One region of the Paenibacillus septentrionalis genome, then DNA from elsewhere that is predicted to be linked to it. Evidence: a T-box and tRNA genes for the amino acid it is inferred to sense, from the RefSeq annotation. Region 1 holds a T-box; the other holds one or more tRNA genes.

Region 1 (15,423 bases):
GGAAATCGCTTCTTCATTGTTCAGGCCGTTCAAAAAGTCAGAGTTGACGTGTGGACCATCCCCAGCATACGCTTCCTCTTCCAAATTCCCGCCGGATACTACCTCGATTATCGGCAGGCTGAATTGCTTCGCAAACTCGTAGTCACGAGAATCATGTCCAGGTACCGCCATGATCGCACCTGTACCATAACCCGCCAATACATAATCTGCAATCCAAATTGGCAGCTTGGCACCGTTCACTGGATTAATGGCATAAGCGCCCGTAAATACGCCAGTCTTTTCTTTCGCAAGATCTGTACGCTCGAGATCGCTTTTGCGTGATGCCGCCTCCTGATAAGCCTCTACTTCCGCTTTTTGCGCAGCCGTTGTGATCTGCTCTACCAAGCTGTGCTCTGGCGCAAGCACGCAGTATGTTGCACCAAACAATGTGTCAGGGCGTGTCGTAAATACGACAAGCGAATCACTATGTCCATCAATTTGGAATGTAACCTCTGCTCCAGTTGATTTGCCGATCCAGTTGCGCTGCATGTCCTTGATGCTTTCGGACCAATCCAGTTCCTCAAGATCCTCAAGAAGACGCTCAGCGTATTCTGTAATTTTCAACACCCATTGACGCATCGGCTTCCGAATAACAGGGTGCCCTCCGCGCTCACTCAAGCCGTCAATAACCTCTTCATTCGCAAGAACCGTTCCAAGCGCCGGACACCAGTTAACCGGAACTTCATCTACATAGGCCAAGCCTTTGTTGTACAGTTGAATGAAGATCCATTGCGTCCATTTGTAATACTCTGGATCTGTCGTACTGATTTCGCGATCCCAATCGTATGAAAATCCTAGCGACTTGATTTGACGACGGAAATTGTCGATGTTGACAAATGTAATGTCTCTAGGGTGCTGTCCCGTATTCAACGCATGCTGTTCAGCTGGAAGACCGAACGCATCCCACCCCATCGGATGCAGCACGTTGTAGCCCTGCATACGCTTGTAGCGTGATACGATATCTGTTGCTGTGTAGCCCTCTGGATGACCAACGTGAAGACCTGCTCCAGATGGATACGGAAACATATCTAGCGCATAAAATTTCGGCTTGTTTTTATCCTCGCCTGTTTTGAACGTTTTGTTTTCTTCCCAATACGTTTGCCATTTTGGTTCGATCGATAGCGGACTGTAGCCATGTCTGGATTGCTCTTGACTCATACTTACTCCTCCTTTTTGATACACAAAAAAACCTCTCTCCCCGCGGATTAACGCTAGGGACGAGAGGATTCGCTCACGTGGTACCACCCTAGTTAACAGCTATATGCTCTACAGCTGCTCACTTTCATGTCTTTATCGCAGACATACGGTGTATTTCACATTTTCGTTTCATACACTGCTCCAAGGCGAGTTCCGTTCGTCCAAGCACCGACTTTCACCAGCCGTCGGCTCTCTGAAGCTTAAGCTCGATCGTACTACTCCTCTTCATTGCATTTCAGTTTGACAATTATAATTGATTATATAAATCCTGCTAAGCAGTGTCAAGTCAATACAGCTAAGGCATCTCAATTGACTCGTCAATGATATCCTTATGACGTTTGGGCGGTCGATGACTGGACAGGTAGTAATACATCGAAAGAAGCAGCAGCACCATATGTATAACTGCGCCAATAACCGCATCTGCTCCCTGCATCAACAGTGCCATAAACCACAGGCTGACGATCGGCAGCTGCAAAACAAATACGACCACAACTGCAAGCTCTACCTGTTTATCAATGATTTTAACATTCGTAAATTTGCGAACCGCCAACGATATAAGAAGTAGAATTCCGATTATAAGCAGCACCATCCCCCATACCCGCAGGCTGGTTAGCAATGCCCCTCTGCTAATTCCTAAAGATTTATAATCGAACCATTTATAGATGGTATAGTTAATGCCGCATATGCATGAAAGCACCGCGACTAAAGCTACTTCCCATACTCGGTATAACATGGTTGCACCACACTTTCTTCATCATTTCATTACTGTGTCATCTACGCTTATGTAAACCGAAACGTATGATATGATCCTGAAGACCAAGCTGCTGCAATATTTCATACTGATAAGGACCGAGTAAATCAAAATGCGGGTATTGATCTCTATAATGAATATAATCTGGATTCAATTGATGCGCCCTGCACCAAGCGGCGAGCTTCTGGACATCACGACAGCCAACCTTCGTAACGGTATGGCTGTTTGGGAAGCGCGCATCTCGCCAATAATGAGTTAAAAAAGCGATCTGTCCTTGGTTAATGGCAGCTTTCCAAGCTTCTAATTCAGCACGCGTGATACCGAATGCGATACAAAACACCTCCGTTCTGTCAGCCAAGCAAAAAAACATAGATACTTTAGCATACCATAACAAAGCAAATGATGCACTCATTGGTTACAACTGGTATACTAGAACAGATTAATAGAAATGAGGACATAAGCAATGACAAACACATTTAACCAGTTGGGAGTCGGCGAGCAGCTGGTCAAGCAGCTTCAGCTTAACGGTATAACTGAGCCAACTCCTATTCAAAAAGAAGCAATTCCCGCACTGCTAAAAGGAACAGATCTTATAGCAAAAGCACAAACAGGAACAGGAAAAACACTCGCATTCATACTGCCTATCCTTATGCAGGTTCGACCACATAAGGATCAGGTGCAAGCATTAATCTTGACTCCTACGCGTGAGCTTGCTATTCAGATTACGAGCGAGCTAAAAAAGCTGGCATCAGCAGTGAATGCAACCGTACTGGCCTGCTATGGCGGTCAGGACGTTACTGCACAGGTCAAAAAGCTGCAAAATGCACCGCAAATAGTAGTCGCTACCCCAGGTCGACTGCTCGATCATTTGCGCCGTGAAAGCATCAACATCGGCAAGATTACGCATTTTGTATTGGATGAGGCCGATCAAATGCTGCACATGGGTTTCCTTCCTGATGTGGAATCCGTTATTATGCAAACGCCAAAGGCTAAGCAAACGATGCTTTTCTCAGCAACGATGCCCGATGCCATTCGTCAGCTTGCAGTTCAGTATATGAACAAGCCTCAGTTTATTGAGATCCAATCTCAACAAGTGACGCTGGACAACATTAAGCAGCGTGTTGTTGAAACAACGGATCGCGGCAAGCAGGCTGCTCTTATCCAGCTGTTACGAACGCACAATCCGTTTTTGGCTGTTATCTTCTGTCGCACAAAGCTTCGTGCCTCCAAGCTAACGGAGGCGCTGCAGGAGGAAGGCTTTAACGCAGATGAGCTGCATGGGGATTTAACTCAAGCGAAACGCGAGCAGGTGATGAAACGATTCCGTGATATGAAGCTGCAAATTCTCGTTGCAACAGATGTTGCTGCACGTGGTCTCGATGTCGAAGGTGTATCGCATGTCTACAACTATGACATTCCACTTGATGCGGAAAGCTACATTCACCGTATTGGTCGTACTGGCCGTGCAGGGCATACTGGCTACGCAGTCACATTCGCTACAGCACGGGATATGGGGAAGCTGGAAGCGATCGAACGCGGTATCAAGCAAAAAATTGTGCGCCGCAAGCCCGATCAAAACGATGCTATGCCTGGCAAAGGCGATGACTATGCACGTCCCGCTGCAAAAAAGCCTAGGCAGCCGCGTAATGAGGATAGAAACCGCAAGCCGGGACAAGCTGGATCCGCTGCTAACTCAGCAGGTGTAAAAGCAAAGCCTACGCAAAAAAAGGATAATCCTTGGGAAATCACTAAATCAGATTTGGAAATAGCACAAGGCAAGCTTCCTAAAGGCTCCAGCTCTGGAAAAAAATCATCGAGTTCATCGCGCTCGAAAGATAGAAGCAAAACCAAAAACCAGACTGGACGTGGCGGACGCTCTGGCGGCAGAGGCCGCCGATAATAGAAAGAGGCTGGCGTAGTACCATTTTGTTTATTACCGCAGCCAAACCATAAGCTAGATCAGCTGCATCGCTTACATTTATACAAACTAATAAAAAACCGAACTGTCACGAATTGTTGTTACAAGCGCATTTCGTATCCTAGTTCGGTTTTTTAGTACTGGATTTCATTTCGTGTCTACTGCTGCATATGCTTTATTTCTTCCTTCACGCTTCGAACGATATAATTGCCGATCAGCTTCCCCCACCAGTTCAACCTCATTGCGATATCGGGTATGCTGATCCAGTGTTGCTACTCCTAGACTTATCGTCGTTATGCCACAGCTTCTATTCATATGTGACAGCTGCGCGTCCTCAACCGCTTGTCGCATTCTTTCCGCAGTTGCCAATGCCTCATCGAGCTTCATATAAGGAAGCACAACGATAAACTCTTCTCCACCGTAACGAGCATACAGACTATTGAATGGCAGCTGCTGGCTTGTAATCTCGATGACTGCTTTCAAAAGCTGATCCCCTTGTATATGACCGTAATAATCATTGTATTTTTTGAATTCATCCAAATCCAGCATAATAATCGATAATGCGGCTTGATGATCGAGTGCTTCTTGAAAAGCCTGACGAATGTACGTATTAAAGCGATGACGATTATACAGCCCAGTCAAACTATCAATCGCTGCTTGGTGGGCAAGCTTTTCATTCGCAAGCTTAAGCTCCTTCGTTCTCGCACTCACCTGTTCATCAAGTGTCACGTTAAGGGTTCGCAGCGAATGATTCAGTTGCTCCGTCTCCTGAACCTTATCCGCAAAGCTCTTGCTCATAATAAAAATTTGCAGGACTACGTAGACACCCACTGTAAGCAGCGACAACGTTGTAGTAAAGATCCAGCCCTGCACAAACATATAATCATTAAGCAGGCTGAGGCTCACCAGTATTAACCCAATGATATTAGGGATATCCTTCTTCTCTAGTCCTTTAATGCCATTGCGAGCCTCTAATACAACAGGAATTGCGACAAATAACGACAAAATCAAGACGAATTGATACACTCGCTGGAATATAATCGGCTCTGTAAACAACGTAATAGCCAACAAACTTCCGATTCCTCCAACGATAAATCGCAGCAGTCTTTTGGAAAACTTCTTTACAAACAGCTTCTCATACCATTCAGTTATTAATAGGATGAGCAAAAGTACACTTGCCTCTGAAAATAAGTATTGCAATCGTGTTCCCCAGCTATAATTAATTTGGTAAAGTACAAGCGTGTAGTAAAAGGGCTCCGCAAAGATTGCACGAATCGCAAAGCTAATGCAGAACAAACCAAAAATAAGAAAGGTTTTCTCATTTTTTCTAAACCAAGCAAACAAAAGCATGAACGTACCTATAATAAAAATACAGCCGATAACGAACAGCATCCATATAATATTAAAATTGAATTTCTGCGAAACTATTACGGGGTCTCCGATATAGATCGAATTTTCAAAACCGCCTCGTAATTGACCAAAGCTAGACACTTGAAGCGTAAATAAAACCTCATTTGAATCCGGTACAAAGATTCCCATTTTAGGCGCCATCTCTGACCGATGCTCTACTGAATTCATGCCTACTGTACCATTGCTAGCTATTTCAATTTGATCTGCATACAACTTATATGCACTATATTGAAATGGGATATAAACTGCAAGGGTACGTCCTACATACTCATCAGGAATAATTACTCTTGTCACATATGTACCGAATGTATCGTTATCTCCTGTCTGTTCCTTAAATGAAGAAGGAAGCAGCTCTGTTTCCAAAAAGTCACGCAAAATATAATGATAGGCCTCAGCAGGCGGGATTAATTTCTTTTCGAAGAAAAACCACTCGCCGTCCAAGGCCGTGTAAAATTCATGTTCATTTTCATCGCGCAGATCAATCACTGCTGGCAGATGTGAATCTTGCTCTTCGGCGTAAATCGTTTGCATTTTCATATGGATAAATTGAGAGATGATCATAATAAAAAGTATGCAAATGATGATATACCACAATCGAGGCAACGTTGCTTTTTTGAACATGAGCGTTCACCTCATTTTTTAGATGTATAATACAGTCTACCATATTCATAAATAAAGAAACGATGGAAAAATCGAACAATAAGACTTTTTATCGTATATTGTCGAAATTATGTCGAAATTTGCAGATTCCAATGGATTGATATGTAAAAAAAATGACCGATCGAGGTTGGTCACTTCGATTGGTCATATATCATTAGGCACGTTATGTCCTATATTGCAGCAGACTTGTCTGCAGCTGATGAAATGCCTTCTTATGCTTTCTGCGAAATGCGATTGTTGAGCTGTTCGCAACCGCCGCATCGATCCTTGTCGTCGCAGCATGACTGCAGCGCTTGCACACCTGCAGCTGCGTCCCATCAGATTTTTTGACGGTTTCAAGCAGCTTCGTGCGAGTCGCGAGGCATACAGGACAAGTGCCGCGAGCTCTTGAAGGCTGCTTGTACAATGCTTTACCACGATTATTTTTAGCCATATGAGTCCTCCGCGCATCTTAAAGTATTCACTATTTAGCGAACCTTTTCTATTTAATGCGGGAGTCCTTTTATTTATGCCTGTTTTACTAGAATCGGGGCTAGCTTTTTCCAGTGGAACGATGCTGCTTAAGCTGTTCAACCTCTTCTTCTGTCAGCTCGCGATACTGTCCTCGTTCAAGCGATTGATCAAGTTCAAGCGGTCCCATTGAAAGTCGATTCAGTCGCAATACTTGCTTGCCTACGCTCTGGAACATTCGCTTAACCTGGTGGAATTTTCCCTCGGTAATCGTTAATCTGATCCAACTGCACGGACCGTCACTGCTATCTTCATACGAGTCGATGATCAGTTTCGCTGTCTTCGTTATATAACCATCATCAAGCGCAACGCCTTGCTCGAATGCACGCTGATCCTCCTCCGTCACATGACCAAGTACGTATGCCTCATAGGTTTTATCGACATGCTTTTTCGGAGATAACAGCTCGTGGGCCAACTGCCCATCATTCGTAAGCAAGAGCAGCCCCGTAGTGTCTTTGTCAAGACGTCCAACCGGGAACGGCTTCAACAGCTTGTCCTCCGGCTGTAGCAGGTCGATAACTGTTCGCTCGCGTCCATCCTCCGTGGCGGAAATCACCCCTTGAGGCTTGTTCATCATCAGATATACGACAGAACGATAGCTTACAAGCTCCCCGTCAAATGTGACGGTATCCGCATCCGGATCAACGATATGGCCGCTGTCCTTGGCCTTCTGATCATTGACATACACTCTTCCGGCCTTTACTGCTTTTTTTATTTCACTACGTGTGCCAAACCCTGCATGCGCCAGCAGTTTATCCAAACGAAGCCTTTCACTCACTTACATCATCCTCCAACCCGCAGGAAGCTCATTTTTAATCATACCATCCAAATATTTTCCAAATCCAACCGGAAACTGATCCACACATATAAGCACGTAGCCATTTTTCTTCACGGAAGCATTGAATTGCAGCTGCTGTTCTTCAACAAAAATTGTCTCTCCTCTTAAATAACGAAGCAGCTGTTCATCGTCTGCCGACAATGAAAGAACTCGTGCCGCCTCACGTGGCCTTAATGCCATCGCTAAAGGGTGAAATGGTGCAAATTTATTGCGCTTCATCTCTCCAATTAGCCATCCTGCTCGAATCACTTTTAAGCCCTCCAAACTAGGGAGCTCCTCTGGCTGCAAGTAAACTCTGCTGCCAAACATCACTGCACGAAGCTGCCCGTTGCCTGTAAGCTGCACGTTCTCCAGCTGGAACTGCTGCCAGATTGACTCGCAATCGAGCTCCTCAACCTTTGCACCTTTTACTTTCACGGGCTTGCCCTTAGGCTTTGCCTTGCCCTTTACTTTATCATACGTTTTATGGTCTTGCATTGTAATGCCTGACCAATCAATGCTTAGCTGGGTCGGCTCGACAGACTGCGGCCTATCCGATGGCTGCCCTTGACGCATGAGAACAGCAACAAAATGCCCCTCGCCTTTCGTTCGGTGCGGCCATAACCGTACCGTTCTTGCTATGGATAAAAGCTGTTCCTTACTCAGCTCGGCTCCTGCTTCGGAAGATACCCACTGCGGATTACCGCTTGCCCAGCCCCACCGCGGTTCTATCGGCACCACGCTGAAGTCCGGATGACGAGCAATAAATCTTGCGATTTGCTCCTCATTTTCCTCAGGTGAAAATGTACAAGTAGAATAGACCATGCGCCCACCCGGGGCGAGCATCTGTGCTACTTCATCCAAAATCTCACGCTGCATCGTGGAGCAGCGTTCTACAGAATAGGATTCCCATTCTTCGACCATCGATGGACTCTTGCGGAACATCCCTTCCCCAGAGCAAGGAGCATCAATTAAAATCCGATCGAACCACTCTCCAAATTTTTGGGCAATATTGGCTGGGTGCTCATTTAACACCACTGCGTTTCGAACGCCAGCCAGTTCAATATTTTTAGCTAACGGCTTCGTTCGTTCCGTAGCTATATCATTTGTAATTAGAATGCCCTCGCCTTGCAGCTTAGAAGCAATTTGCGTTGACTTCCCGCCAGGTGCAGCGCATAAATCAAGTACACGATGTCCAGGCTTCACATCAAGCAGTTCGACAGGAACCATCGCACTTGGCTCTTGTATATAATATAAGCCCGCGTGATAATGCGGATGCTTGGCTGGTCGAACATCATCTGTATAGTAAAACGCATTGGCACACCACGGAATTTGCTGCAAATAAGGCTTCATATCGGTTTGCTCCAGCCATGTTGCAGCATTAATTTTTAATTCATTGATGCGCAGTCCGTAAAAACGTTCTTCATTATAGGATGCTAGAAAACGCTCATATTCCTCTCCTAAAAGCAGCTTCATTTTGTCAACAAACAATTTTGGTAAATTTAGCTTCATTCGCGTCCTCCAATACTAGCAGAAAAATTTCCTCTACTATAAATTTAGTGTATAATATAAAAAAGTAAGAGCCCTAATCTTATATCACTCCTAATCCAATTTAGACGGAGGTAATATGTCAGTGAACAACAAGAGAAAAAAGAAAAAAAGCAATATGGTCTTTATTTACATCGGTGTTGTCGTAGTATTGTTAGTGGGCATATTTGCGCTTGGCAACCTGCAACAGGACAACCCTCTATACGGCAAACCAACAAGTGAGCTTAACCCTGCTACTCGTGCTCAGCTGAATGATGAGAATTACCAGAATATTATATTACCAGCAGCGCTTGATGAAAAGGTCGAGAACAAAGAAGATTTCATCGTTTACATGTTTTCATCCACTTGCATTTATTGCAAGGAAACAACTCCTCAAATTATGCCAATCGTCAACGAGCTTGGAGTTGAGCTGAATCAATTTAATCTGCTAGAATTCCCTGAATATCAAGCCAAGTATAATGTCGAGTTTACTCCTACACTCATTTACTTCGAGGATGGTGTTGAAAAAGAACGTATCGTTGGCGGAGTGTCAGCAGAAGGTTCTGGACAAGGCGCTACCTTAGAGGATTTCCGAGCATTCTTTGAAAAATACAAAGGATAACATGGTGGCATTATGAATGAAATGAACGTTGACGATATGAATCAGCAGCAGCAGCTTTCTGAAAAGCCTTCATCCAAGCTTTCTGGCGTAATGTATCTGTTTCTGCTAGGATTCGCGCTGATCACGCTGCTGGCTGCTTGCAGCTTAAGCGACAAGGAAAGCCATGTTCATATGGTTGGCTCTGAAACGTGGGAGACAACCGCTTCTGCTGAAGAGCTGCCTCAATTTCTCGATAATCATACCGATCTGACTAGATCGCTTTATGGTGAAGTAATTGAGCATGCCCATCACTTAAGCGGGCTGCCATGCTATTGCGGATGCATGGAGGGGACAGACATTGACGAGCCCCATGATTCTTTGCTCAGGTGCTATCTAATCGAGCAGCTGGATGATGGCTCAGTCACCTGGACCGATCATAGTACTACGTGCGGCATATGCAAGCAAGAGCTGCAGCTCGCCGTCGAGATGTCCGATTCGGGTAACAGCCTTGAAGAAATCAAGGCGGCAATCGACCAGCAGTTCAAGCATTAACTCGCGTTGAAACCAAAAATCACCGAGCTCGTTTTCGAGACTCGGTGATTTTTTTCTGCCTTACTCGTTACAGTTAATCCAAATAAGCCTTGTTTTTCCGTGCTTGGGCGATATCAGCCGTTAGCTCCACAGATATCTGCTCAAGGGCATCGTAATCCTCTTGAGCAAACGCTATATTAAATTTTCCTTGATATTGAGCAGCAAGTCTTACTTCATGATAAGAATATAGCTTTTGAATGCCAGATAAAATCGCAGCCACACAATTAGAATTTTCTTCAAAGGTCATTTGTGCGTCCAGAATTTCCTTGCGAATGCTTGTCATCTCATTATCCAGCAAATTAGCCGCCTCTGCTGCCTTCTGTAGTCGATACTTTACCTCTTCCGGCAAATCCTTTTTATATTTATAATTGAGCGAATGTTCAATCGTCGCCCAAAAATTCATAGCCAGCGTGCGAATTTGGATTTCTGCCAATATCAACGTATGCCCTAATGCCGTTTGAACGGGATATTCTATTATCATATGGTAGCTGCGGTAGCCGCTTTCTTTGTAGTTCGTAATGTAGTCCTTCTCATATACAAGCTTTAAATCCTGACGACTGCGAATAAGTGATGCCACTCGATATATATCATCAACAAACTGACACATAATACGTATTCCAGCAATATCCTCAATGCCGATATGAAGACGATCTTCGCTAACATTCAACCGTTTCGCTTTATCTAGAATGCTTGATACCCGTTTAACACGTCCAGTAACAAACTCAATCGGCGCATAGTCCTCTCGGCTCTTCAGTTCGGCTCGCATCGTTTTAAATTTCACTTTTAGCTCTTCTACTGCCTGCTCGTATGGCTGCAAAAATAGACCCCAATCTCTTCCGTCCATTCGGCCGCCTCCTGTACGTTATTTATGATCTGCCCCAATTGCTTCCATAATATGCGTAAAGCCATCCTTGCGCATGCATTCCTGCAAGCCTGCAGTCAGCTCTCGAAGCAATTCTGGTCCTTTATAGATTAATGCTGTATAAACCTCAACCAAAGATGCACCAGCCCGAATTTTATCGTATGCATCTTGGGCTGTAAAGATTCCACCAGATCCAATAATTGGAAGTTTGCCTTCCGTTAATTGATATACCTTGCGGATCACTTCAGTGGAGCGCTCACGCAGTGGCGTACCGCTTAATCCTCCCGCCTCGCCTTGATTAGCATGGGATAAGCCTTCGCGAGACAGCGTTGTATTTGTTGCAATAATCCCGTTAATATTGCTGTTTTGAATCGTTTGTACCGTATGTGCAAGTTGATCATCCGTCATATCCGGTGCGATTTTCACAAAAATCGGCTTTACTTTAGCGTTTCGCTGCGCTGCCTGGATATCCATCTCTTCGCAAACGTGAACGAGCAAATTATGTAATTCATTGCCATGCTGCAAGTCGCGCAATCCCTGTGTATTGGGTGAGCTAATATTAACTACGAAAAAGTCTCCATGATCGTATAGGGTACGAATACATGACCGATAATCCTCATGAGCGAGTTCATTGGCTGTCGCTTTATTTTTTCCGATATTAACGGCAACAGGAATCGTATGAAACTTGCGGCGCTCTAATGCTTGAGCCATCTCGGTGGCGCCATTATTATTAAAGCCCATTCGATTAATCAATGCCTCGTCCGGAGGCAACCGGAATAAACGCGGTTGTTCATTACCAGGCTGTGGTTTAGGGGTTACTGTGCCCGCTTCCACAAAAGCAAAGCCTATATTGGAAAAGCCATCCGTTGCAACTCCATTTTTATCTAGCCCCGCTGCAAGACCAATTGGATGCATAAACTGCATGCCGAGCAGATTGACATTCAGCTCAGAGGTAGGCTTCACGCCGTACAGACTATGTAAGATCGAGCATGCCCCAGGTACTTTACCAGCAGTGGCAAGTCCATCAATAACGAGATGATGAGCTTTTTCCGGGTCCATCTTGAAGAAAAAAGGCTTTAATATATTTTTGTATAACAACACTGTCCACTCCGTTCCCATAAAATGTTCTCTATCTTTTAGTGTATCGTTTTTGCTCATAAAAAGAAAGTAATGGAACTGGTAATTCTGTATTGTTAGCGCATTCATATTGCCAGTCCAATTCAATTGCATTACAATACATCTTATAGAGACTATTACGAATAGAAAGGTTGAGTAGCATGGGCGCACCGAAACGTAAACCAGCAACAATAAAACAAAAGCAGCAAGAGGAAGTTAATAAAAAAGCTATCTATTGGTTAGCGGGATCTGCTGGAGCTGTCATTGTCATCTTAGCTGTATTAATGATCATTTTCTCATAGTACATAATGAAAGCTTCATGAGCAGCTCCTATTAAGGAAAGTTCTCATGAAGCTTTTAAGAATGAAGTTTGCTTTTCTCTTTTAATCCACTGAAATGAATATTGGGTTATTTCTTTATAAACAAAAAAACAGCGCAGATAATCGTACCTGCACTGCTTCTTCAAAACGCAATTTATGCGTTGAACGGTTCATCAGAAATACGAATGGAGTCGGTTGGGCAACCATCGCATGCATCCTGCATATCTTCGTACATATCTTCAGGGATTTCAGTAACCCCTCTGTTATTATCACCGTCATAAATCACTTCGGCTAGCCCTTCATCATCGTAGTCGTAAATGTCCGGCGCAGTAGCCCCACATGCACCGCAAGCAATGCAAGTGTCTTTTTCAACCCATGTAAATTTAGCCAATGCTATTCCCTCCTAAGTTCTATCACAACAAAGCAGTTTACCATGTACTCATGTACTCTGTATATATACCAAAAGCTATTATATCACATTATACAGGCAGTTGTGTACTACGTTTTATTCTTATTCGAAATCAATACTATTTAATTTTTCTAAGGACGTTCCTCGTATCTTTTTATTGCGAATCAAGCTGGAAGGATCATCGGTCAGCATGCCAGCCGTTAAAACAGCGCCTTCTCCAAATTTATCACGCAGCTGATCCATTACCTTTGTCAAAGCCTCCTTTTTGGGCTCTTCCTCATAGCTGAATAAATCAAGCTGTATCGCAGCCTCTCTTTCGGCCACTAAGTTTTGCAGCGTCACGCCTAAAAGTCTTACTGGCTCACCCATAGCCCAGTGCTGTACAAATAATCGTTGAGCATGCTTGTACACCTCTTCCATGCTTTGGGTTGGAGTGGGCAGCGTAAAAGACCGTGTAATCGTTGACATATCGGGTCTGCGTATTGTAATTTGCACAGTGGATGCCACAAGACGCTGGTGACGAAGTCGGCGTGTCGTTTGATCAGATAAGTTTAGTAATACACGATTTATGTCATCGATATGCGTTAAATCAGCTGGTAAAGTTGTTGTATGTCCAATTGATTTGCTCCTCTCACGCTCCGATTTAACAGGACTATGATCCAAACCATTTGCTGCATCTTTAAGCCAGCTTCCCATGACGCCAAATGTTTTTAGCAACAGCTGCTCGTCAGCCTTTGCCAATTCGCCAATCTTATGAATATGAAGCTTCTTTAGCTTCTCGGATGTTTTCGCACCAATCCCAAACAAATCTTGGCACGGCTTAGGCCATAGCACATCCGGTACATCCCTGCGACGCAATATCGTAATTCCATTAGGCTTCTTCATGTCGGAAGCCATTTTGGCCAACAATTTATTCGGAGCAATGCCGATTGAGCAAGGCAAACAAAGCTCCTGCGCAATCTTCATTTGAATCATTTGAGCAATTTCCAGCGGTGTTCCAAATAATTTAGACCCTGTAATATCAAGATAGCACTCATCGATTGAGACCTGTTCGATAATCGGTGTATATTGATACGCAATCTTCATAAATCCTTTTGAATACTGCCGATACAGCTCAAAATTAGGTGAAATTAGAATGAGATCTGGTGCAATTCGCTGAGCTTCTCTTACGGTCATCCCTGTTCGGATACCCAATGCTCTTGCTTCGTATGAGCAGGTCACGATTATCCCTTTTCTTTTCTCTACGCTGCCTGCCACGGCCGTTGCTTTTCCTTTATACAATTCCGGTTCATCAGCACTGTGAACAGAGCAATAAAAAGCATTCATATCGAGATGCAACACGACTCTACCATTAGATGGATAATAATCTTGAACATTTGACATGCTGTTCACCGTCTTTCTTCATGCACTCATTCATATAATCAACAATAGATACCGACCAAGCTTTCCTAATTATAGCACAAATGTTCGCGTTCCTGCATCCGTGGTTACTGAAGGGCGGTTAAACAATCTAGATTCATGCATATTTTCACATCATGCTATCCCTTCGCAGGTATAAAGTGCTATAATAGGGCAATATGGTTTGTGCAATGGCTATTAATGAAGGAGGCGGCATTTCTTATATGTCATCAAACATCTTTATTTTTGACACTACGCTGCGTGACGGCACTCAAGGGGAAGGAATCAGCCTGTCTGCAGACGATAAGTTGAAAATCGCCAAAAAGCTTGATCAATTAGGCGTTCATTATATTGAAGGCGGCAATCCAGGTAGTAACGGCAAGGATATTGAATTTTTCCAGCGTGTAAAGTCACTAAATTTGAATGCCAAGCTTACGGCATTCGGCAGCACAAGACGTAAAAACAGTGTAGCTGAGCATGATGCAAACTTGCTTAAAATTGTAGAATCTGGGGTTCCAGCTGCTACACTCGTCGGCAAAGCGTGGGATTTCCACGTGCACATCGCCCTTCAGACCTCACTTGAAGAAAATCTGGCGATGATTCAAGAATCTTTCGCGTTTTTGAAGCGCAATAGCATGGAAGCCATGTATGATGCAGAGCATTTTTTTGATGGATATAAAAACAATCCTGAATATGCATTAGCAGCATTGAAGGCAGCCAAGGATGGCGGCGCTGACTGGCTCGTGTTATGTGATACGAATGGCGGTACAATGCCAAATGAGATCGCTGAAATTGTAAAACGAGTAAAAGCTGAGCTCGATATGCCAATCGGGATTCACACGCATAATGACTGCGAGCTTGCAGTGGCCAACACACTAGCAGCAGTTGGGGCGGGTGCTACTCAGGTTCAAGGTACGATTAACGGCTATGGAGAGCGTTGCGGCAATGCCAATCTGTGCTCGATCATCCCTAATCTTCAATTGAAAATGAATTACGATGTTTTGCCTGCTGATCAGCTTTCTATGCTGACGAACACTGCGCGTTACATTAGCGAGATCGCCAATGTCCATATGCCAGTCGGACAACCTTATGTCGGCAATGCTGCATTTGCTCATAAGGGCGGCATTCATGTATCAGCTATTATGAAGGATTCCAAAACGTACGAGCATATTGTGCCCGAATTGGTTGGGAACAAACAACGTGTCTTGGTTTCAGAGCTTGCTGGACAAAGCAATATTATTTCGAAAGCAGCCGTTCTTGGTCTGAATGTAAACACCAACAACGAAAAAACGAAACA
Region 2 (15,423 bases), on a different contig from region 1:
TGGAAACCATCCAGTTAAAGAGCTTGAAACTGGCCGCTGCTACATTACTTCTCAAAACCATAGCTATGCTGTAACAGAAGAGTCTATCCAAAGCACGGACTTAGTTGTAACGCATATTAACAATAATGATAAAACGATTGAAGGCTTAAAGCATAAAACGCACCCTGCATTCTCAGTTCAGTATCATCCAGAGGCTGCTCCGGGTCCAAATGATTCAAGCTATCTGTTTGATCAATTCATTGAAATGATTCGCAAGCATAAGCAGGAAAATCCGCAAAGACCTCGTCAAGCTGTGTTGTCGGAAATGTTGAGAGGAGAACTAACAAATGCCTAAAAATACGAAACTTAAAAAGATTCTTGTAATTGGTTCTGGTCCAATTGTTATCGGACAAGCGGCTGAGTTCGACTATGCAGGAACTCAAGCATGTCAAGCGTTGAAAGAAGAAGGCTATGAGGTTGTGTTGATCAACAGCAACCCGGCTACAATTATGACAGACACGAATATGGCAGATAAGGTGTATATCGAGCCGATCACGCTAGACTTCGTATCGCAAATCATTCGTCAAGAGCGCCCGGACGGATTGCTGCCTACGCTTGGCGGTCAAACGGGTCTTAATATGGCGGTAGAGCTTGCCCGCGCAGGAGTGCTGGAGCAGGAAAATGTACAATTGCTTGGTACGCAGCTGACTGCGATTGAAAAAGCGGAAGATCGTGATTTGTTCCGTGAATTGATGCGCGAGCTTGAACAGCCGGTTCCGGAAAGCGACATCGTGACGACAGTCGAAGAAGCGGTAAGCTTCGCCAACCAAATCGGATATCCGATTATTGTGCGTCCTGCCTATACGCTTGGTGGAACAGGCGGCGGTATTTGTGCCAATGAAGAAGAGCTTCGTGAAACGGTAGCATCCGGCATTCGTTACTCACCAATCAATCAATGCCTAATCGAGAAATCAATAGCGGGCATGAAAGAAGTAGAGTACGAGGTTATGCGCGATGCTAATGATAACTGTATCGTAGTATGTAACATGGAAAACTTCGATCCAGTTGGCGTGCATACAGGCGACTCTATCGTTGTGGCACCGTCTCAAACACTATCTGATCGCGAGTACCAAATGCTGCGTTCAGCTTCCTTGAAAATTATTCGCGCCTTGAACATTGAGGGCGGCTGTAACGTTCAGTTTGCGCTTGATCCACACAGCTTCCAATACTATGTCATCGAGGTTAACCCGCGTGTATCTCGTTCATCTGCACTTGCGTCAAAAGCAACGGGTTATCCGATTGCGAAAATGGCTGCTAAAATTGCAATTGGCTACACGCTAGATGAAATCGTCAATCCAGTAACAGGCCAGACATATGCTTGCTTTGAGCCTGCACTTGACTATATCGTATCTAAAATTCCTCGCTGGCCGTTCGATAAATTTGTCGATGCGAACCGCAAGCTAGGTACGCAGATGAAAGCAACGGGCGAAGTTATGGCAATCGGTCGTACATTTGAGGAATCGATGCACAAGGCTGTTCGTTCCCTTGAAATTGGTGTACACCGCATGCATTTGAAGGAAGCTGCTGATCTATCTGATGATGTGCTTCGCACTCGTCTGCTTAAGCCGGATGATGAGCGCATGTTCCTTGTAGCTGAAGCATTCCGCCGTGGCTATGCGCTTCAAGAAATTCAAGACATTACAAAAATTGACTGGTGGTTCCTTGATAAGATCGAAGGTATCGTGAAATTCGAGGATAAGCTTCGCACAACTTCTGAGCTGTCTCAGGAGCTGCTATATGAAGCAAAACGACTTGGCTTCTCTGACCGCTCTATTGCAGAGCTTCGTCAAGAAGGGTTTCCAGGCGGTGCTTATACAAACGAGCATGATATCCGTGCGTATCGCAAGTCGCTGGAAATGGTGCCAGTATATAAAATGGTAGATACTTGCGCTGCTGAATTTGAAGCAGTAACACCATATTACTACTCCACTTATGAAGTAGAGAATGAAGTAACAGAAACAACGAAAGAAAAAATTCTGGTGCTTGGCTCTGGTCCAATTCGCATCGGTCAAGGGATTGAGTTCGACTACTCTACTGTTCATGCAGTATGGGCAATTCAAAATGCAGGATATGAAGCGGTTATCATTAATAACAACCCTGAAACGGTATCAACAGACTTCAGTACATCTGACCGCCTATACTTCGAGCCGCTATTCTTCGAGGATGTTATGAACGTAATCGAACAGGAGCAGCCTGTCGGTGTTATCGTTCAGTTCGGTGGTCAAACTGCGATAAATCTTGCAGCTCCACTTGCAAAAGCAGGTGTGAAAATTCTTGGCTCTAGCCTTGAAAGCATTGATACAGCAGAGGATCGCAAAAAATTCGAAGCATTACTTCGCAGCTTGAATATTGCACAGCCAGAAGGCAGCACGGTTACTTCGGTTGACGAAGCAGTAGCAACGGCACAACGTCTCGGTTATCCGGTACTTGTTCGTCCGTCCTATGTACTAGGCGGTCGCGCAATGGAAATCGTATATTCCGATCATGACCTGCTAAACTACATGAAGGTTGCAGTTAAAATTAATCCGGAGCACCCTGTGCTAATTGACCGCTATATGCTGGGCAAAGAGGCTGAGGTGGATGCGATTTGTGTTGGCGAAACGGTATTAATCCCAGGCATCATGGAGCACGTGGAACGCGCAGGGGTTCACTCTGGCGACTCCATCGCTGTATATCCGCCGCAATCGTTATCCGATGATATTAAACAGCAAATCGTTGACATTACAATCAAGATTTCTAAAGCGCTGAAGGTAGTTGGCCTTGTCAACATCCAGTTTGTTATTCATGACGATAAAGTATATGTAATCGAGGTAAATCCTCGTTCATCCCGTACCGTTCCATTCTTGAGCAAGGTAACGAACATTCCGATGGCTAATCTTGCAACAAGAGCGATCTTGAACGATAAGCTAGCTGATCTAGGTTATGTTGATGGTCTATGGAAAGAGGATGATCACGTATCTGTGAAGGTGCCTGTATTCTCCTTCGCCAAGCTTCGCCGTGTTGACCCAACTTTGACGCCTGAGATGAAATCAACAGGTGAGGTTATGGGCCGCGATGTGCAGTTTGCCAAAGCGTTGTACAAAGGCTTGCTAGGCGCAGGTATGAAAATTCCTACTTCTGGTACGATCCTTGTAACCGTAAGCGATAAAGATAAAGAGGAAACAGTCGAGTTGATGCGCGGTTTTGCTAACTGCGGATACAAGCTAATGGCAACTGGCGGTACTGCGGATGCGCTTGAAGCTGCTGGTCTGTTCGTAGAGCGTGTCAATAAACTAAGCGAAGGCACTCCGAATATTCTGGATCATATTCGCGAAGGCCATGCGCAATTCGTTGTCAACACGTTGACAAAAGGTAAAACGCCTGAGCGTGACGGCTTCCGAATTCGTCGCGAAGCAGTTGAAAATGGCGTAGTCGTGATGACTTCTCTTGATACAGTGCGAGCACTGCTATCCATGATGCAGACGATTAACTTCTCTTCTCGCTCCATGCCGGTATTACAACAAAAATAAGCAATGCTTACTCGATGCTACTTCACCTCGTGAGGTAGCATCGAACCCTATATAGCACTTTTTGGCAATAGTTAAAATGGATGAAGTGGAGGAGTATCGATGACAGCAATAACAAAAGCGGATGCAGCTGGAAAAGTGATGGTTGCGCTTGATTATCCAAGTGCTTCAGAAGCGGAGAAGCTGCTTGAACAAATTAGCGGAATTCCATGCTATATCAAGGTTGGGATGCAGCTGTTTTATGCATCGGGTCCTTCCTTCGTGGAAAGCTTAAAGCAGCGCGGGTTTAATGTGTTTCTTGACTTAAAAATGCATGATATTCCGAATACGGTAAAGGGCGGAGCTGCGAGCATTGCATCGCTTGGCGTGGATATGTTTAACGTTCACGCCGCTGGCGGAAGCACAATGATGGAGGCAGCAATGGAAGGCGTCCATTCAGTAAACGGTCTTGCCAAGCGTCCGACTGTAATCGCAGTGACTCAGCTGACAAGCACCTCACAGCAGATGATGAACGAGGAAATCGGTATTCAAGGTACGGTAGAGGATACGGTTATTCGTTATGCTCAGCTGGCAAAGCAAGCAGGACTGGACGGTGTTGTCGCTTCTCCTTCTGAAGTCGTTGCAATTAAGCAGGCCTGTGGAGTTTCGTTTCAAACGATTACTCCTGGCATTCGTCCAAAAGGGGCTGCCTTGAACGATCAGTCGAGAATTATGACGCCAAGCGAGGCATTGAAGCAAGGGACAGATTTTATGGTCATTGGCCGACCAATTACAGCAGCGGCAGATGCTAGAGCCGCATTAGAATCAATTATTGAGGAGCTGACGTCATATGAGTAATGTAGCACTAGAGCAATTGGCAAAGGATATTGCGCAAGCGTTATTGAACATTGAAGCTGTAGCGCTTCGCCCTAATGAACCCTTCACATGGACATCCGGCATCAAGTCGCCTATTTACTGCGATAATCGCTTGACGATGACGTATCCTGAAATACGCGAGCAGGTCGCTGACGGATTTGTAACCATGATCAAGGAGCTATATCCGAATGTTGAGGTCATTGCAGGTACATCAACTGCAGGCATACCACATGCGGCATGGGTTGCGCAAAAGCTTAATCTGCCTATGGTTTATATCCGCGATAAAGCGAAAGGGCATGGCAAGCAAAATCAGATCGAAGGACGCTTGCAGCCAGGACAAAAGGTTGTTGTGATCGAAGACCTGATTTCTACGGGCGGCAGCTCGCTAAAGGCGGCGCTAGCTGTTCGTGAGGCTGGAGCTGAGCCGCTGGCAGTGCTGGCAATCTTCACGTATCAATTCCAAACTGCAGTAGATGCCTTTGCAGAGGCAGGAGTTCCGCTCCATACGATATCAAACTATTCAGCATTAATTGAACAAGCTCTTGCTTCAGGGAAAATTGCAGAGGCAGACGTTGCATCACTGCAAGCGTGGCGCGAAAACCCGCAAGCATACGGGCAAGCTTAAAGTTCATTCTACAAAAAGGCTATTTTGATCGTTGATCAGAATAGCCTTTTTCTACTAATCTATGAAATAGAAATGAAATCCAGTTTTATTTTCAGAATTCTAATAATTCTTGTAACCTTTTTGCTGCAACCAACGTCTGTACATTAGATTAACTGTGGGGAGTGTCGTGAAATCAAATGAATAAAGAGACAGAAGTACATAACGATGCCGCTAGCAACGCTCCTTTATTAGAAGTGAAAGAGATGGAGCGAAGCTTTCAGGTCGGCAGTAAAGAGCTTCATGTGTTGAAAGGCATTAATATGAAAGTCGAGCGGCAGAAGCTTGTCATGCTCAAGGGTCGTTCAGGCTCCGGCAAGACGACACTGCTTAACAGCCTGGGCGGCTTGGATACGCCAAGCAAAGGAGCCATACATTTTAATGGCAAGCCGTTCAGTACATTAAGCGATAAGCAGCGAACGAAAATACGCCGCAATGATATGGGGTTTATTTTTCAGGCTTTTGCGCTTATGCCGCTGCTATCGGCCTATGAAAACGTCGAGCTTTCCTTACGCATGGCGAATAAGCCTAAAAAGGAGTGGAAGGACCGCGTAGAAGAATGTCTGGAGCTCGTTGGCCTGGAGAAAAGGATGCACCATCGTCCCTTTGAGCTTTCAGGCGGTGAGCAGCAGCGTGTGGCGATTGCAAAAGCAATTGCACATCGACCTATTTTGCTGCTGGCGGATGAGCCTACGGCAGAGCTAGATACAGCGATGTCAGCTCAGGTTATGGCCTTATTTCAAAACATTATTAGAAATGAACAAATCGCAATATGCATGACGACTCATGATCCTACAATTTTGGAGGTTGCAGACCATGTCTATGAAATGGTGGATGGAAAATTTATCTCGTAAAGCTGGTATCGTACTAATAGCCTCAGCAGTTATGCTAAGTGGCTGCAGTTTACTTCCAAACGAGAAGGAAGAAGAGGTGCTTCCTGAAATCAAACCGCCTCAAATATCGCAAAGACCGGAATATACAGTACAAACTAAAACATTAGAATCGACCGTATCCGTCATGGGTAAGGTGATCTCACTGGAAGAAGAAACGGTCTACTTCACCACGGGTGACCACAATGTTATGGATGTGTATGTGAAATCAGGTGATCAGGTAAAAGCTGGTGATTCGATTGCGACGCTTGATATGAGCGAGATGGAAAAAACGCTTCGTATGGAACGATTAGCGTTTCAGCGTGATGAGCTTGCGATGAAGGAATTGCTTCGTACACGCGATGAAATGGATCAGTCTGATTTTGAGCAGCAGCGAATTGCCTTTGAAGAAAAACGTCAAAAGCTGGCTGACATGGAAGCAGAAATCGCCAAATCGACCATTACTGCACCTTTTTCAGGAACGGTTGTCTCTTTGACTGTTAAAAAAGGCGATAAGGTAAAGGCCTATGATCCGATTGCGATTATCGCAAATACGGATATGCTTGTACCGGCTTCCAAGCTGACTAAATCAGAGCAGGAAAAAATCGCTGTAGGCATGGAGGCGATTATTACGATTTCCAATGGCGGCACAATTAGAGGCAAGGTGAAGCAGCTGCCTGTGCAAACCACCGAATCTGGTGGTGGTAATGGCGGCGGCGGAGGTGCAGCAGAGATTGAGCGCGTAGAGGACTTCATGATTATTGATGTGGAAAGTTTACCAGAAGGCGCAACTCGCGGTATTCCAGCTTCTATTAAAGTCGTGACGAAGCGTACCGAAAATGCGATCGTCATTCCGCCTTCCGCATTGCGCACGATCGGTAATCGCACCTATGTGCAGGTAACAGACGAGAATGGAAAACGTGAAGTGGATGTAGAGGTTGGACAGCAAACATCTACAGATGTTGAAATATTACAAGGGCTGACGCCTGGTCAGAAAGTTGTAGGTCGATAATCGATGAGGCTTCCTTTCTTTCGTTTTATTTTCCGCAAAATGTGGAATACACGTTGGCTTACGTTAAGTACACTTGCTGGACTTATCGTTGCTGTCGCATTTGCCACTAGTATTCCGATGTATGCGGATGGTGCGTTAAAGCGAGTGATCGCCAAACAGCTTGAAAATGACAGCGTTGATTCACCTGCAGGATCCTTGCTTATGAAGTATCAGGGAGTTGCTTCGGCTCCTACCAATTTGGAAGGCTTCCAAACGGTAGAACAATATATTCATGAGGAACTTCCTGAGACAATAGGCTTTGACTATCATACATTTGTACAGCAATACGGCATTCGCAGCAGTAATGTTCTGCCGACAGATACCTCGTTGGTGGATGCGAGTCGTACGCGTACGTTGACCATTCAGAGCATGAGCGGCTTGCAGGAGCATAATGAGCTTGTTCAAGGGCAATGGTTTAAGGATACGGTTGACGGTAGCGGCATGATTGAAGCCGTTATGCTGGAAGAGGGTATGTTCCGTACCGATGTTCACATTGGTGATATATATCAATACCGTATTGGCAATACTTCACAGAGTTTGCTTGTGAAAGTAGTAGGGGCCGTAACGCCCAATGATATGACGGATTCGTACTGGATGCTAGGCCTGGAGAGCAACTTTACGACACTGTTCATTTCAGAAAAAGTAATGAAGGAATACGTATTAGATAAACAGAAGATTGTGCTGCAAAATGCAGCTTGGTATTATAACTTTGATCTTTCACAAATTCAAAGCAGTCAAATTAATCCGTTATCGACGACCTTAAGTCGATTGGATATTGAGCTGTATCAGCGCTTGAAGGATACTCGTGTAGACCAATCGTTCGCTAGTACACTCGATCAATTTCGTCAGCAAAGCAATCAGCTTCAATCGCTGTTGTTTACTCTCGCAGCACCAATGCTGGCAATGGTCTTCTACTTTATTACAATGAATGCCAAGCAGGCACTGGATAAGCAGCGAAGCGATATTGCTGTGCTGCGCAGTCGTGGAGCGGGTACTAGACAGATCGTATGGATGTACGTCATTGAGAGCGTCATGCTCGGACTTGTTGCGCTTATCATTGGGCCGCTGCTCGGCTGGTTCATGTCGAAGAGCATTGGCTCGGCTGACGGTTTCCTGTCATTCGTTAATCGTAAGTCGATTACGATAGGCTTTTCGACAGAAACGATAATTGCAGGTTTAGTAGCGGTATTTATTGCAATGTTGGCAACCATCGTGCCTGCTATTCAATACGCGCGTGCTTCGATTGTCAGCTATAAGCAGGATCTTGCGCGTTCGGATAAAAAGCCGTTCTGGCAAAAATGGTTCCTGGACGTGGTGCTTGTTCTCGTATCAGCATATGGCTGGTACTTGTTCAATGAGCGTCAACTGCTCACCATGAATACAGGACTTGGCGCTGATGAAATGCAAGTACAGCCGTTTCTGTTTTTTGTTCCGGCCATCTCGATATTTGCAGTCGGACTTGTATGTCTTCGCATATTTCCATGGATATTGGCCTTGTTTAACTGGCTGGGCAAAAAGTTTTTGCCTGTATCGCTTTATTTGACCCTGACGCAGCTGTCACGCTCATCTAAAGGCTATTATCCTTTGATGACGCTGCTTATTTTAACTATTGGGCTAGGTGTTTATAACGCTTCAGCAGCAAGAACGATTGACTTAAACTCAACTGAGCGGACGCTATATCAATACGGAACTGATGTTGTGATTAAAACCGTTTGGGACGGCGTTCCAGAGCGCACTCCGAGCCAGCAGCCTGGTGGTGGTGGCGGTTCTGGCGGCGGTGGCAATGGCGGCGGTGGCAATGGCGGTGGTGGCAATGGCGGCGGTGGCTCAGGTGGCGGGCCTGGCGGCGGCGGACCCGGTGGTGGTGGTGGCGGAGGCGGCGGTGGTGGCAATCAGCCACCTGCCAAAATCCTTTACAGTGAGCCTCCATTCGAGGTGTTCCGATCCAGTCCGGGCGTAGAGGCTGCTGCTCGTGTATTGCAAACGCAACATAACATTATCGTCTCAGGTAAAACTGTTGGCAAAGGTACGATTATGGGAATCGACAACAAGGATTTCTCAGACGTTGCCTGGTTCGGTGAAGATCTGTATCCGGTGCATCCGGCCTATTATCTCGCGTATTTGGGTGAGTATGAGCATGGTGCGATTGTGCCGCAAAACATAGCGGATCGTTATCAGCTGAAGGTTGGAGATTTTGTTTCGGTTGCTTTTACGGATGGAACCGTGGAGTTTTCAGTAGTTGGTATCGTACCGTTCTGGCCGAGCCTGTACCCTGATGACGAACCTTTCATCATTGCGAATTTGGATTATATCTATGATCAACTGCCGCTTATCCCTTACGAGGTATGGCTGAAGCTGGACCCGGATGCGTTGGTTACGCCAATTGTTGAGAAGCTGCAGGCTGCCAATATGGATGTTGCGAGCGTAAAGGATGTGCGCAATGAGCTTATCGTCCAGTCCAAGCTTCCAACGCGCGGTGGAGTATTCGGGATATTAAGTCTTGGCTTCCTCGTGACGGTTGCGATTACACTTGCAGGGTATTTGCTATACTGGTTCTTTAACTTGTCTGGCCGCGTTGTACAGTTTGGTGTGCTGCGTGCAATGGGACTTTCAAAAAGTCAGCTGACGAGCATGCTGCTGCTAGAGCAGTTGTTTACAGCTGGTTTGGCGATTGCGCTTGGCTTCGGAATTGGCAAGCTCATTAGTTATCTGTTCCTTCCGTTTCTTCAAACGGCGGATTCGGCATCGAAAATGGTACCGCCTTTCCGCGTCGTGTTTGAATCCAGTGATACGAATCAGCTTCTTGCTGTCGTAATCACGATGATGCTAATTGGAGCAGCATTGCTGTTTATGCACATTCGCAAGCTTAAAGTGCATCAGGCAGTGAAGATGGGAGAGGAGCGTTAACAGATGATACATTGCGAAGGACTCGTGAAAATATACAAAACCGATGATCTTGAGGTTGTCGCACTGCAAGGTCTTAATCTAACGGTGACGCAAGGCGAGCTCATGGCGATTATCGGGAATAGTGGTAGTGGTAAATCTACGCTGCTTAACACGCTTGGTGGGCTTGATCGACCTTCTGCTGGTCAGGTTCGGGTAGGCAAATGGGATTTGCTGAAAATGACTGATGAGCAGCTCGTGGAATACAAACGCGATACTGTTGGCTTCATCTGGCAAAATAACGCGAGAAATTTGCTCCCTTATTTGACGGCTTTGGAAAATGTAGAGATGCCGATGATGCTATCGGGAAAGCTCGATCGTGCCTATGCCAAGCAGCTGCTGGAGTGGGTAGGACTTGGACATCGCATCAATAACAAGCTGCATCAGCTCTCCGGGGGCGAACAGCAGCGGGTAGCGATTGCTATTTCGCTGGCGAATCGTCCTCAGCTGTTGCTTGCCGATGAGCCGACCGGTTCGGTAGATACTGCAACGTCTGATATGATTATGAATATTTTCCGCAAGCTGAATAAGGAAATTGGCGTTACAATTGTGATTGTTACGCATGATATGGAACTGGCAAGTCAGGTAGATCGGGTTGTCGCGATTCGTGACGGCTTGACGAGCACGGAGTTCGTGAAGCATAACCCTGATCTTGCAGCGAATCGTGATGGCTTTGTCTCATTTTCTGCGCATCAGAAAGAGCAAAATGCTCACGTTGCTTATGTTGTTGTAGACCGAGTAGGTAGATTGCAGGTGCCTAAGGAGTACCTCAAGGCTATGAATATCAAGGATAAGGTGCTGATGGAATTTGATGGGGAGAAAATAACGATCACATCACCAGAGGCTCCTGCAGCTTCCAAGCAGAAGGAAGAGCAAGCAGATGAATCTCAGCCTGCTGAAGCTGATACAAGCGCTCAAGACGCTGCTGAAGCTGTCGAACGACACTAACACTTGCAAGGGTCTGACCTTAAGGTCAGACCCTTATATGTTTATCGCATGAATGCTTGGAAATTGGGTACTCTATCGGTAAAAATGATGGAGGTGCATTCAGGATGTGGGTGTATTGGATTCGTTTATATGAATCAAAGTTTCAAGCCAGCTGTGTCGTGCAGCGTATGGAGCATGATTACTGGATGTATGGTATGGACTGCCCAAAAGAAATTGAAATCTACAAATCCAATCGAGGCCGTTACGGCGTTAGATTTATGCCGGCGAGACAATAAAATAGCTGTAGTTAAGGGTCTATTTCTATAATGAATGTAGAATTTGAAGAAAATGTTGTAAAAAATGCTTGACGTGAGATGTTTATCTATAGTATATTAATTTATGTCGCCATTGCGAGTGACTTATTTTTAATGACGCGGGGTGGAGCAGTTCGGCAGCTCGTCGGGCTCATAACCCGAAGGTCACAGGTTCAAATCCTGTCCCCGCAACCAATTCTCTAGTCGGTAATGATTGCATTCATTATATGAACGAGGGCCCTTAGCTCAGTTGGTTAGAGCAGTCGGCTCATAACCGATTTGTCGGGGGTTCGAGTCCCTCAGGGCCCACCATTTTTGCCGGGGTGGCGGAACTGGCAGACGCACAGGACTTAAAATCCTGCGGTAGGTGACTACCGTACCGGTTCGATTCCGGTCCTCGGCACCACTAAGAAAACAAAGCTCTAATCATTGTTGAATATACATATTAAGCCGGGGTGGCGGAACTGGCAGACGCACAGGACTTAAAATCCTGCGGTAGGTGACTACCGTACCGGTTCGATTCCGGTCCTCGGCACCATTTGATAGATTTGTATATTGCACATATAGAGTGAATGTTTGTCCATTAAGCTAAGCTTAATGGTTTTTTTATTTTTTAGCGTTGCTGTGGCAGAACACAGCTGCATCATTACCAAAAGTTCCATCCTGTTATAAGGAATATACTCATGCTATAATGGAATCAGCAGAGGAGCAAGTCTCTTCGCTAAACAAGGAGCGTTGACGTTAGCTTGGCAGCTTGCGTTGAATCGCTCTTTTTGTGTTTTAAAGCCAGTTTGATTTTATTTAATGGTTCTAGGCAAGAGGTAGCTCGTATACTCTTCGGTTCGATCAAGCTACATACTTGAAATAGAACATACGTTCGGTTATAATGATTTCAAAGGCGGTGGTTATATGCAGCACGTAGTAGGTACATGGGTGCAGCTTATATATGTAGATAGCAAGCAACAAGTATCCATCAGGGATGTACGCGTATTGGCTGTTGGAGAGAAGCGTCTATTAGCTTATTGTGACACGGCTAAAGCCGTTCGGACATTCATGCTTGATAGAATTGTGGATATGGAGGGGTTGAAGTGGCGATTGAATGCAAAGCCTCAGAAGCAGCAGCAGGCATAGCCAGCTCCAATACAACTTGCTTGCAAGCGTGTAGCGGCAGATTTCCTGCTGAGCTAATCCGTTCCTTGCAGGAGCATATAGAGGTAGTCGTTATGATGCGTGACAGCCAGGAAGCAGAAGAGCTCAAGGTTGTAGGCACGGTAGAATGTATCGATCAACAGGCTGGTCGATTTCGTGTAGATGGTGAGTGGTTTAACGGTAATGAGATCGAGGCTGTTTATTTGAAAGAGCGAAGCTGATGGATTTACTAGCGCTTTTCGCTTCTAATTGTGTTAAGGTAAAAGGTTAATCAGTTTAAACAGTTTGAGCTCAAACAGCGTCATAAGCTCGAGCAACGTGAATCAAGTGTCAGTGCAAGCGTGCTGACGCTTTTTTGCGTTTAACTATTTATTTTTCTCGAGCTTCTTATCTGACAGACAACTATGTAAAGTCGATAATAATGAATACATATAAGGAAGGAATGTATGTATTTCCCCCGGAAGCTCGTTTAACAAACGCAACTTTCGGGGGATGCATCTTTTGGAGTTTATCACAATGGGGCTACTCAGTATCCTCGTTGAACGTATCCTGTGCGGCATTGCCTTTCCCTTGGTCATCTGGATATACACGTTCAGTTCCTTTATGCAGCGCCCGATTCTCATAATCGAATCGATTAGGTGGCCGCTGATCCTTGCGCCATGGTGTGCTTTTGCCAAGTGTTTCTGCGTTGATAGGCGAGCCGTAGGGGCCCTCTGCAAACTCCTCAGCCGTTAAGTCATTACGCTGGGACTCTACGGTAGCCAGATCCGTATACTCGCTTCGTTCTTCCTTAAGAAAGCCTTCCTCTTTTGTCATAGACACCCTCCTTAGCATGGTCATTAGTATACCCATTGGACGAGTGAAAATTGCAAATGTAGAAACCTATAGTACAGCTTTAAACGAAAGGTTAACATGGTTGGTGCAATGATACTGTGAAGAGCGCTACACAACGGTTTTAGGTTAATACGTATTTGATTCATATTGTGAAGGAGCGAATTACTAGTGACAATGCAATTTTTTTCATTCTTGACTACTACTAAATAGAAAAAACCGCCTTTTTCAAGACGGTTAGATTGAGTTGACAAACTGTTCCCTATCAATTGATGATTTTACCCAAATGAATACTGATCTCCTAATGTATCTAATCTACAAATTTCAGTATATCTAATGGCTTTTCAAACTTGTATTTTGCGGGTATGTTTTCATGATTTTTACATCCCCATAAAGCTAATCCGAAATCAACACCAGCATCTCTGGCACATTCAAAATCATAAATAGTGTCACCTATGTATATTGAAGATGAGGGTTCAGCTTTTGAAATCTCTAAAAACTTAATAATTGGTTCAGGATTTGGTTTATGTTTCTTTGTATCATCTGCACAAACTATATATGAAAGATAACTCATTAGGCCAAATGGTTCAAAATCATCTTTTAATTCTTGTTTCGTCTTTGATGTGACAATACCTTGGTCTAGACCCTTTTTCTTTAAAGTATCCAAAAGAATGTTGATTTCATTGTAAACATGAATTGAATGATAGAAGTCTTTCATAAAGAAATTCCATCTTTCATTAGCCTTATCAATATTATCTATACCAAGTTTAGGCAAAGAATCGGAACCTGGAATCCCTAATACAAATGACAATTCTGACCGTGCAACATCCTTGTTGTAATCTGTTTTTAGAAGCTTTTGAAGTGATCCCAAAACCGCATCTTCTGTATTAATAAGTGTTCCGTCAACATCGAAAATAATAGTCTTATACATTGTTCCACAAACCTCCTATAAATTGCCGTGTACTTCTAATTTTATAGTATCACTTAAGATTGATTGCTTTCAAATTTTTTAATTAATACTGGACAGTGTTATGAAGCGTTAGTTGGAATGCTGCACAGTACGACGAAACAATGAATGGGATTAGACTAGATATTGATTACAAAAAAATAAGTAAGAAACGTTTCAAGCCGCTGAAATTGTACATAATATTTTTATCTTGCTATGTAGAAATCGTTAGCTTGAAAAAAAGATTCTCTACGGTAAAAGTAATTAGGATCATAATATGGGTGGAGGACGTATTGGATTCATTCTCAATAAACAGGATGACAGGAGTGGACGATAGTTGGAGGAGAGTGGAAAACTGATAGAATCTAGCAATACTTTAAGATAACTGATAGTTCCTGGCAAAAGAATAGAAGACGAAAATGATAAGTACAAACGCTTAGTTTGTACTTATGTTCAATCGAATCAATAATAATTTCGTCCCCAAAAATATTAGGACATCATAACGATAAAAAACCAAGAGATAATTCACCTTGTAAAACAAGAAAACCCCTTGATATATCAAGGGGTTGAACGTTTATATTCTGGTAGGACGGGCGGGGATCGAACCCGCGACTTCTACCCTGTCAAGGTAGCACTCTCCCGCTGAGTTACCGTCCTATAGCACGTATAGCAACATTAGCTATATTATCACAGCGTATAGCAATTATCAAGCATTTTATATCAAAAACAGTTAGGCAATAACTGATATGAATAGGACAATAGACTTAAAATTTCATTGTTGCGCAACAATTTTTTGAGCTGCTTCGTTTAATCGTGTGAAACCAAATTAAAGGAGGAATTGATGTGAAAGGGAAACGTATGGCAGCAATCGTATTGTCGCTTGCAACGGTGATGGCCTTGACTCCTGTTGCTTCAGCTTTTAGTGATATTAAAGGACTGAAGGGAGAAAAGCATATTCTTCAATTGAAGGAGAGAGGCGTCATTAAGGGTGATGCGAAAGGGAAAGGTGCATATCATCCTCAAGACAAATTAAGCTACGCACAAGCAGCAGTCATGCTTGATGAGGCGTTCGAACTCAGTCTAGCTCATATCCTATTTGTAAAAGAGCCAAAGGCTAGTGATGTGTACACTAAAGTAAAGGATAATACATGGTATTCTCAAGCATTTGTAGATGGATATCACAATGGTCTTATCTTTGATAAAGACATTAATCCAAACGCACCAATTAGCCGTGAAGAGTTCGCTGCTCAACTAATGAAGCAAGTGGATCGTTTAGGCGACTATGCGTTAATTAAAATGTATGTTGGGTATACTGATGAAGATAAAGGCAAA

What was found. The T-box of region 1 lies ahead of leuS (leucine--tRNA ligase). A T-box ahead of a tRNA ligase gene usually reads a tRNA of that ligase, here a tRNA-Leu.
Region 2: it has a tRNA-Leu gene. The T-box ahead of leuS (leucine--tRNA ligase) is inferred to sense a tRNA for this amino acid. The anticodon was not compared.

What each region holds. Positions count from the first base shown of each region.
Region 1 covers NZ_JBHSTE010000002.1:553,337-568,759, forward strand. Annotated here, with positions in the region: gene leuS (leucine--tRNA ligase) at 1-1,197, opposite strand, end outside; T-box leader at 1,250-1,474, opposite strand; gene ACFP56_RS07610 (hypothetical protein) at 1,532-1,969, opposite strand; gene ACFP56_RS07615 (hypothetical protein) at 2,007-2,318, opposite strand; gene ACFP56_RS07620 (DEAD/DEAH box helicase) at 2,451-3,887, shown strand; gene ACFP56_RS07625 (sensor domain-containing diguanylate cyclase) at 4,053-5,936, opposite strand; gene ACFP56_RS07630 (hypothetical protein) at 6,139-6,408, opposite strand; gene ACFP56_RS07635 (pseudouridine synthase) at 6,508-7,263, opposite strand; gene ACFP56_RS07640 (RsmB/NOP family class I SAM-dependent RNA methyltransferase) at 7,264-8,814, opposite strand; gene ACFP56_RS07645 (thioredoxin family protein) at 8,936-9,451, shown strand; gene ACFP56_RS07650 (PCYCGC motif-containing (lipo)protein) at 9,464-9,982, shown strand; gene ACFP56_RS07655 (GTP pyrophosphokinase) at 10,056-10,865, opposite strand; gene ACFP56_RS07660 (quinone-dependent dihydroorotate dehydrogenase) at 10,884-11,981, opposite strand; gene ACFP56_RS07665 (hypothetical protein) at 12,161-12,301, shown strand; gene ACFP56_RS07670 (ferredoxin) at 12,474-12,710, opposite strand; gene ACFP56_RS07675 (DNA polymerase IV) at 12,831-14,111, opposite strand; gene cimA (citramalate synthase) at 14,351-15,423, shown strand, end outside.
Region 2 covers NZ_JBHSTE010000001.1:355,459-370,881, reverse strand. Annotated here, with positions in the region: gene carA (glutamine-hydrolyzing carbamoyl-phosphate synthase small subunit) at 1-334, shown strand, start outside; gene carB (carbamoyl-phosphate synthase large subunit) at 327-3,548, shown strand; gene pyrF (orotidine-5'-phosphate decarboxylase) at 3,648-4,382, shown strand; gene pyrE (orotate phosphoribosyltransferase) at 4,375-5,025, shown strand; gene ACFP56_RS01765 (ABC transporter ATP-binding protein) at 5,202-5,915, shown strand; gene ACFP56_RS01760 (efflux RND transporter periplasmic adaptor subunit) at 5,878-6,942, shown strand; gene ACFP56_RS01755 (ABC transporter permease) at 6,946-9,888, shown strand; gene ACFP56_RS01750 (ABC transporter ATP-binding protein) at 9,892-10,872, shown strand; gene ACFP56_RS01745 (hypothetical protein) at 10,977-11,147, shown strand; tRNA gene ACFP56_RS01740 (tRNA-Met) at 11,284-11,360, shown strand; tRNA gene ACFP56_RS01735 (tRNA-Ile) at 11,401-11,477, shown strand; tRNA gene ACFP56_RS01730 (tRNA-Leu) at 11,483-11,571, shown strand; tRNA gene ACFP56_RS01725 (tRNA-Leu) at 11,615-11,703, shown strand; gene ACFP56_RS01720 (hypothetical protein) at 12,075-12,296, shown strand; gene ACFP56_RS01715 (hypothetical protein) at 12,254-12,535, shown strand; gene ACFP56_RS01710 (hypothetical protein) at 12,837-13,130, opposite strand; gene ACFP56_RS01705 (HAD family hydrolase) at 13,456-14,076, opposite strand; tRNA gene ACFP56_RS01700 (tRNA-Val) at 14,674-14,748, opposite strand; gene ACFP56_RS01695 (S-layer homology domain-containing protein) at 14,935-15,423, shown strand, end outside.